Regions from separate parts of the Pseudarthrobacter kochi genome, predicted to be linked through region 2. Evidence: riboswitches for the same ligand, from Rfam matches in the RefSeq annotation. Region 2 holds a riboswitch; the other holds the start of a gene.
What was found. Region 2 has a riboswitch for cyclic di-AMP ahead of ACZY0Y_RS07180 (NlpC/P60 family protein). Riboswitches for the same ligand answer to the same signal wherever they lie in the genome.
Positions count from the first base shown of each region.

Region 1: linked by a shared signal. The riboswitch ahead of ACZY0Y_RS14255 (M23 family metallopeptidase) and the one ahead of ACZY0Y_RS07180 (NlpC/P60 family protein) in region 2 are both predicted to bind cyclic di-AMP.

Region 1 is NZ_JBVAYV010000030.1:11,525-14,831, reverse strand. It holds gene ACZY0Y_RS14265 (recombinase family protein) at 1-410, opposite strand, end outside; gene ACZY0Y_RS14260 (recombinase family protein) at 424-1,005, opposite strand; cyclic di-AMP (ydaO/yuaA leader) riboswitch at 1,536-1,710, shown strand; gene ACZY0Y_RS14255 (M23 family metallopeptidase) at 1,848-2,519, shown strand; gene ACZY0Y_RS14250 (multicopper oxidase family protein) at 3,043-3,307, opposite strand, start outside.
Region 2 is NZ_JBVAYV010000009.1:78,373-81,679, reverse strand. It holds gene ACZY0Y_RS07185 (HNH endonuclease) at 1-487, opposite strand, end outside; gene ACZY0Y_RS07180 (NlpC/P60 family protein) at 718-1,479, opposite strand; cyclic di-AMP (ydaO/yuaA leader) riboswitch at 1,789-1,958, opposite strand; gene ACZY0Y_RS07175 (M23 family metallopeptidase) at 2,096-2,917, opposite strand; cyclic di-AMP (ydaO/yuaA leader) riboswitch at 2,922-3,137, opposite strand; gene ACZY0Y_RS07170 (iron-dependent transcriptional repressor DtxR) at 3,280-3,307, opposite strand, start outside.

The DNA of each region.
Region 1 (3,307 bases), on a different contig from region 2:
GCTGCTGCGAGACCATTGTGAGTTCTTTCCAACATGGTCGAGTGCTCCAGTTCGGAGAATGCGCTCAGCACCGTCAGGAAAGCTCGGTTGACCGTTCCGCCCGTAGCGATGCCGTCCGACAGCGACCGGAACTCGACACCGTTCGCTTGCAGGTCATCGACGAGTGTCAGGAAGTGCTTCGTGTTCCTAGCGATCCTGTCCAACTTCCAGACGACGAGGGTGTCACCTTCGTTGAGTGAGTACTTCATCATGTTGTCCAACTCCGGGCGGCTCGCCTTCGTTCCGGAGACACCGTGGTCGGTGAATATCCTGCTGCACCCCGCTGCCTTCAGCGCATCGATCTGGAGGTCAACGTTTTGCTCGTGTGTGGATACTTTCGCGTACCTGTCGTTTTCAGAAGTCGCCTGCACCAAACAGCAGCGACTATTGCGTCGAAGCCCCCGTCGCGCCTGCTGCCGGGACCCACCGGTAGAGCGTCGGGACGGAGACGCCGAGGCTCGTGGCCACTTCCCGGGGCGGTGTTCCCTGGTTGAGTAGTTTGCGGGCTGAGCGGATCTTGGCTTCCGTCATGATGCGTTGGCGGCCACCTACTCGTCCCTGTTCGCGCGCGGCTCGGAGTCCGGCTTGGGTGCGTTCGACCATGAGCTCCCGTTCCATCTGGGCCAGGGATGCCATTACGTTGAAGAAAAAGCGCCCGGAGACCGTGGTGGTATCGATCGCGTCGGTGAGGCTGACGAAGCCTACGCCGCGGTTGTTTAGGCCGCCGGCGAAGTCCAGGAGGTCTTTCACGCTCCGACCCAGACGGTCCAGCTTCCACACCACCAGGGTGTCACCGTCGCGCAGGGTGTCCAGCGCCTGGTCGAGTCCGGGGCGGTGAGACTTGGTGCCGCTGATCGTGTCTTCGTAGATTTTGTCGCATCCGGCCTTCTTCAGGGCGTCGATCTGCAAGCCCAGGTTATGGTCCCGGGTGGAGACCCGGGCGCAGCCGATTCGGTGTGCGGTCATGGGTGTTCTCTTCTCAAAACTCAGTCCGGCGCATTGGTTCGCCTGTACCGTTTTGAGAACTATTTGTGAGAACGACCGGCCCTGAGCTCGGCTTTTCGTCCCAACGGCGGTTTTCCGCAGAAAGATGCCCGTTTGCAACAGCTCGCTGCGAACACCACGATTCTCAAATCAACCTGTTCTTGAAATCCTTCGTTTGCGAGAGCCGTCGGGCGGGTCGGCTGGTCCGGTGGGCGTTCCTCAGTTGGACCGGCTTGTAGCCATGGCTTTTTCGACGTCCGCGCGACAGCAGTCCGCGCCACAGCAGTCCGCGCCAAGCAGCCCTGAGTCAATCCTGCCAAATACCCGCTACAAACCATCAGGCGCGTTCAGAAGCCGGCGCCCAAGCGCAGACTCACGGGGCGCTGGCTCCCTGCGGTGATCGACGCCGGTCATATATAACGAATTTGTAACTTATGCGAACCGTTCGCTACGCTTGAAGAAACATACCCTCAACGGGTATGGATACGACCGCTTCGCCAAACCCCGCCGGCGGTCAGTGACCTTTGATCTCTTCAAGGCGGGGGCGGAGGACCCACTTACGGTGTGCCATGATGCGCCTGGGGTGAAGCCGACCCTGCGACCGCGCGTTGAACGCGACCCGCAGAGCGGCCGGACAGTCCACTCGTCCGAATCCGACAGCTAACTTCGCCGGCGTCGAGAGGACCACTATCTTGTCTGCCCAGCCCAGCCACGGCCGTCGCCGTGCCGTTCCCGACTCCAAACCCCGCCGCGTTCCATTTTTACAGGAGCCGACATTCCGGCTCCGCAGCCAACAACTGGGTGTCGCGGCCGCCGTGACGGGGATGATTGCCCTCACTGCACTTTCGGCCGCCCACGCGGATCCGGGTGCCCATTCCACGTCCCAGGACCGGGCCGCCGCAACCGCAGCTTCCCCCGTGGGAGCCGCCGTCTCGGCAGCGCCCGGCGCGGTCCTGATCTTCGACAAGCCGGCAGTGACCTCCCAGCCCGCTCCTGCACCGGCTGCGCGGGAACGGCCCGCGGGAACGGTCCCGGCGTCTGTAGTCCCTGCGGGGTCAAGTGTGGACGCTGCCACAGCGGCCGGGCCGAAGGGCTTGCGGGCACCGCTGGCATCGATGAAGGTCAGTTCCCCCTTCGGGTTGAGGGTCAGCCCCATCACCGGGGCAGCCAGGGAAATGCACACAGGTATCGATCTGACCGGAGCGTGCGCGACGCCGGTTTTCGCTGCCGGCGCCGGTACGGTGACCGAGGCGGGCTGGAGTCCGTATGGCGGCGGAAACCGGATTGTCGTCGACCACGGGAATAGTATGAAAACCACCTATAACCACTTGGCTAGCATCGGTGTTTCCGTCGGGCAAGTCCTGGCGCAGGGGCAGCAGATCGCTGGGGTCGGTACGACAGGTGCCTCTACGGGCTGCCATCTCCATTTCGAGGTCATGGTCGACGGACAGACCGTCGATCCGGCATCCTTCATTGCCCAAGCCCCAAGGCGATAGATCGAGGACTGATCGTGCCAACAAATGGTCCTCGATGAAAACCCGCTCATGTCTCGAGAGGGACCGCCGGGAGCCCTTGCTAGGGAAATAGGAAGGGGCCGGGGAGGACCAGCGTGGCTCGGTATATGTCCGCCCACTCCCGCGGCATCACGGTACCGGGATTCGTTCAAGAGCCGTGTGCCGATCTTGCGGAGGACGATGGCTTCTTGCGACAGGCATGACTTCCTGCGGTTCGGCATCGTCGGCCCAGCGGGACCGGGGCTGTGATGGGTCTGCGGTCCGATGTTTCGTTCAGGCGGATACCGTTCGGGCCGTCCTGGTGGGCTCCGTTCAGACTGACATTTTTACCTGTTTATGGCGGTTTGAATGGGGACCGGTTCTGCAGTCTGAGTTGGGCCCACTTCGCGGCTCGCCGGTGGTGAATCGCAGTTTTCCGTTGAGCCCATCCCACGGTTGATTCCATCAGAAGTTGTTCCCAACGGTGGAAGGCAGTGATGGCATCAGGGTGGGCCGATGCGACTTCTCACCGGACTTCGATGGCACCCATCATGCCGAGGTCCTCGTGGTCCAGGATGTGGCAGTGGTAGGCCGAGCGGCCGCGGAAGTCCTTGAATGCCACCCTGACCTTCACGCGCCCGTTTGCGGGTACGTTCACCACATCCTGCCAGATGGGGGTGTTCGTCTCTTGGCCGTTTTCCTCGATGATTTGCATCGGCCAGACGTGCAGGTGGAAGGGGTGGTCCATGGGGCTGGTGTTGGTCAGCGTCCATTCCTCCACATTCCCGGCC
Region 2 (3,307 bases):
CCAACAGCAGGAACGGATCCCAGGCCGGCGTCGGCTTCTCCAGCTCCTTGATTTGCCACGTGGTGCCCTTGGGAGGTGCCGGGCTGAAGCTGAGCTTCCATCCCATTTCGCCCGGGGTGTGGTCGCCTTTGGCGTTGTTGCACCGCAGGCAGGCAGCGACGAGGTTTTCCCAGGAATCCGCACCGCCCCTGGATTTGGGCTGGACATGATCGATGGTGTGGGCCGCTTTGCCGCAGTACGCGCAGCGGTGTCCGTCCCGTCGGAGCACTCCCCGGCGGCTCACCGCCGTCATCGTGTTGTACCGGGGCCTGATGTAGCGATTCAGGAGAATCACCGACGGCCGGCCAAGGACGTCCTGCGGCCCGACGACGGGATCGTCGCCTTCCGCCACGACACTGGCCTTTCCAGTCAGCACAAGGACGAGCGCCCGGCGGAAGGTCACAACCGCCAGCGGCTCATATCCAGCATTCAGAACGAGTGTGCGCATCCGCATACCTCTTCACGGCCGCACCCGCCAGGGGCACGAGGGCCGGCTGCCCTCTGCATAGTCGGGCTATGGATCGACAAAACAAGAGTAAACATGGACATGCCAATTCGCCGAATCTTTTTTTGCCTGCCGCGACCTGTGTCGGCTGAAGTTCACGCCCCGGCAACGCAAAGGACCCCCGCCGAATGGCAGGGGTCCTGTGCTTTGCTTACTTTGCTACAGCTGCTGTCTTAGCCGCCGACGCGGATGAAGACCGGGCCGGAGCCGACGTTGACGGTCTGCAGGGACGTGGTTCCACCGTTCCAGCCGCCGTGAACGGCCATGCCGTTGCCGACGTATACAGCGATGTGGGCCATGCCGGCGCCACCGTTCTGGTAGTACGCGAGGTCGCCCGGCTGTGCCTCGGCGGCGCTCACGGTGCGGCCGAGGGACAGGTAACCTGCCGGCCAGCCGTGGTAGTTGATGCCCGCAGCAGCCAGAGCGTTCGTGGCGAGTGCGGTGCAGTCCTGGCTGACGCCGATCTGGGCGTAGGCAGCGGCGGCGATCGTGGCGCCCATGCCGCTGGCGACGGCCGGGGCAGCGGTGCCGGCGGCGCCGACTTTGGTGCTGGCGGTCTTGGCGGTGTCGGCGGTGTTGGCCGCGGGAGTCTCCTGGACCTTCACGACGGGCTTCGGGGCCTCGACGACCGGCGCCGGAGAAGTGGTGACGGCCGGCTTCTCGTAGGAGATGGCGATGGTTGAAGCTGCCGAGATGGTCGCCGGGGTGGCCGACTGGACTTCGAGCGTGGAAGCCGAAGTGGATTCGCGCTGGACGTTGGCCTCAGCAGCGTTGGCTGCGATACCGCTGGTCAGGACGAGGCCGGAAGCGGCAGCGATAACTGCGGCCTGGCGGCCCATGCCGCCGGCGTTGTCGCCGACAGCCTTGGCAATGACGGCCAGCGAGTTGGTCTTGGTGACCTCGGCGCGGTGCCGTGCGTTTGCACGAGTAGTCATTAAGTTCTCTCTTTCGTGATCCTGGGTCCGCGCTTTTCAGGCGCAGGCTGAGGACGCTCCGGCATCTTGGGGGTACGCCGGATCGCCCCGAAATGGGTTACTTAGCGAAGGGTGTACTGCGAAGACGCGCCAAAAGCGGGAACTGCATGCAGGTGCATGGCCTGCGGGCCGGACTCAGCAGAGATTGAGACGGCGGTGCGGGATCCGTTCCGGGCGCCGGCAAGGGCGGCACGGAGGTTGGATTCCAGCGGACTCGTTAGAGCCGCGCAAGCGCGGTGACGCGCAGCATTGTGGCGTGAAGACACGAAAGTAGCCTCTCCCAATGCCTGCGAGGTGAGCTGTCGGATTCGGATGGGAGTCACCCGGCCGCGCTGCTTCCTGGGAAGCTTTGCGACTTAACCCCAAGGTCTTCTTGCGAAGACCAAAATTGGTTCCCCCGCCCCTGCCAGACGATGTAATGCGAACGGACCTTGAGCGGTGGCAGAGCTAGGCAATCCACTCAAGAGCGCCAACTTCGGAAAAGTTGGCGTAGGTCAAACGGTACAGCAGTCGGGGCCCAATGTCACATTCGGATCACGGCGTGTCACAAGAATGCGAGAGCTTCCCATCAGCTTTGTCAGAGCCAGCCGGTCGGGTCAACGACTTCGCCGTTGACCATGACCTCGAAGTGCAGGTGGCAGCCCGTAGAGGCGCCGGTGGTGCCGCTGAGCGCCACGACATCGCCGCGGGAGACCTGCTGGCCCACCTTGACGCTGGACGAGGACAAGTGGTTGTAGGTGGTCTCCAGGCCGTTGCCGTGATCGATCACCACCCGGTTTCCGCCACCGTAGGGATGCCATCCCGCGAAGGTCACGGTGCCGCTCGCGGCAGCGTGGACGGCAGTACCGCACTGGGCCGAGTAGTCCTGGCCGCGGTGGAATTCCCCGGAGCCGCCGGTGATGGGGCTGACGCGGTAGCCGAAGGGCGACGCGGTCTTCATCTGGTCCAGGGGCGCGCCGAGGCTGCCCGAGGAGGCTGCCCGGGTGATGGAGCCGACGGACTGGGCGCCCAGCAACTGCTTGAGCTTTCCGTCCGGGTCACCCTGGGTGGTGATCGCGGTGCGGTTGAAGTCGATCTTGGCCTCGGCGGCGGTGACGTCCGGCTGGACGGCGGCCGAGACGGATCCGGAGGAGGAACCCGCGTTCGTGGCCACCACGGGGCCCGTCGCGGGGACAGTGACGGTGAGGACCAGACCCGTGGCGGCCAGCGCAATGCCGGCCTTTTGACCAACGCCGCTGGCGGCGGCAAAGTCCGTTACCTGACGGAACGGGCTGCGGCGGCCTCGTCGTTCATCACGGTGCGCGTCACGGGGGCGGTCTGCCATGACGGCGACGGCCGGACGCGGCTCCGGGGCGGGACCGGACGCGCGACGTCGGCCCCTGGCGGTCTGGGTGGTCAAGAACGGTTCCTCTCTGGAGAAGCCTGCGGAGTTAGCTGTCGGATTCGGGTCAGAGAGATCAAAGACCCGGTCCGCCGTGGCAAGCATCCAGGCGCAGGGGCATCCAGGGGAGTCCCTCGGTCGAGTGTGCTTGCCGCTGACGGACTTCACCCCAAGGCTGTTGAACAGCCAGAAGTGGTTCCCCCGCCTCTGCCAGAAGGTGATTCGGCGACTGATCCGCTGGCAGAGCTCGGCTTCGGATCAGATAACGCTTTGGTATCGGTACTGGTGATCAACTATAGGCGATTAAGCCGTCCAGAGATAAATCCGTTATCGGCCCTGTGCACAACTCATGGGTAGTCCCAGTCCCGGGATAACTCCTGTTAACTGACGGTAACAAAGACGTGGGCC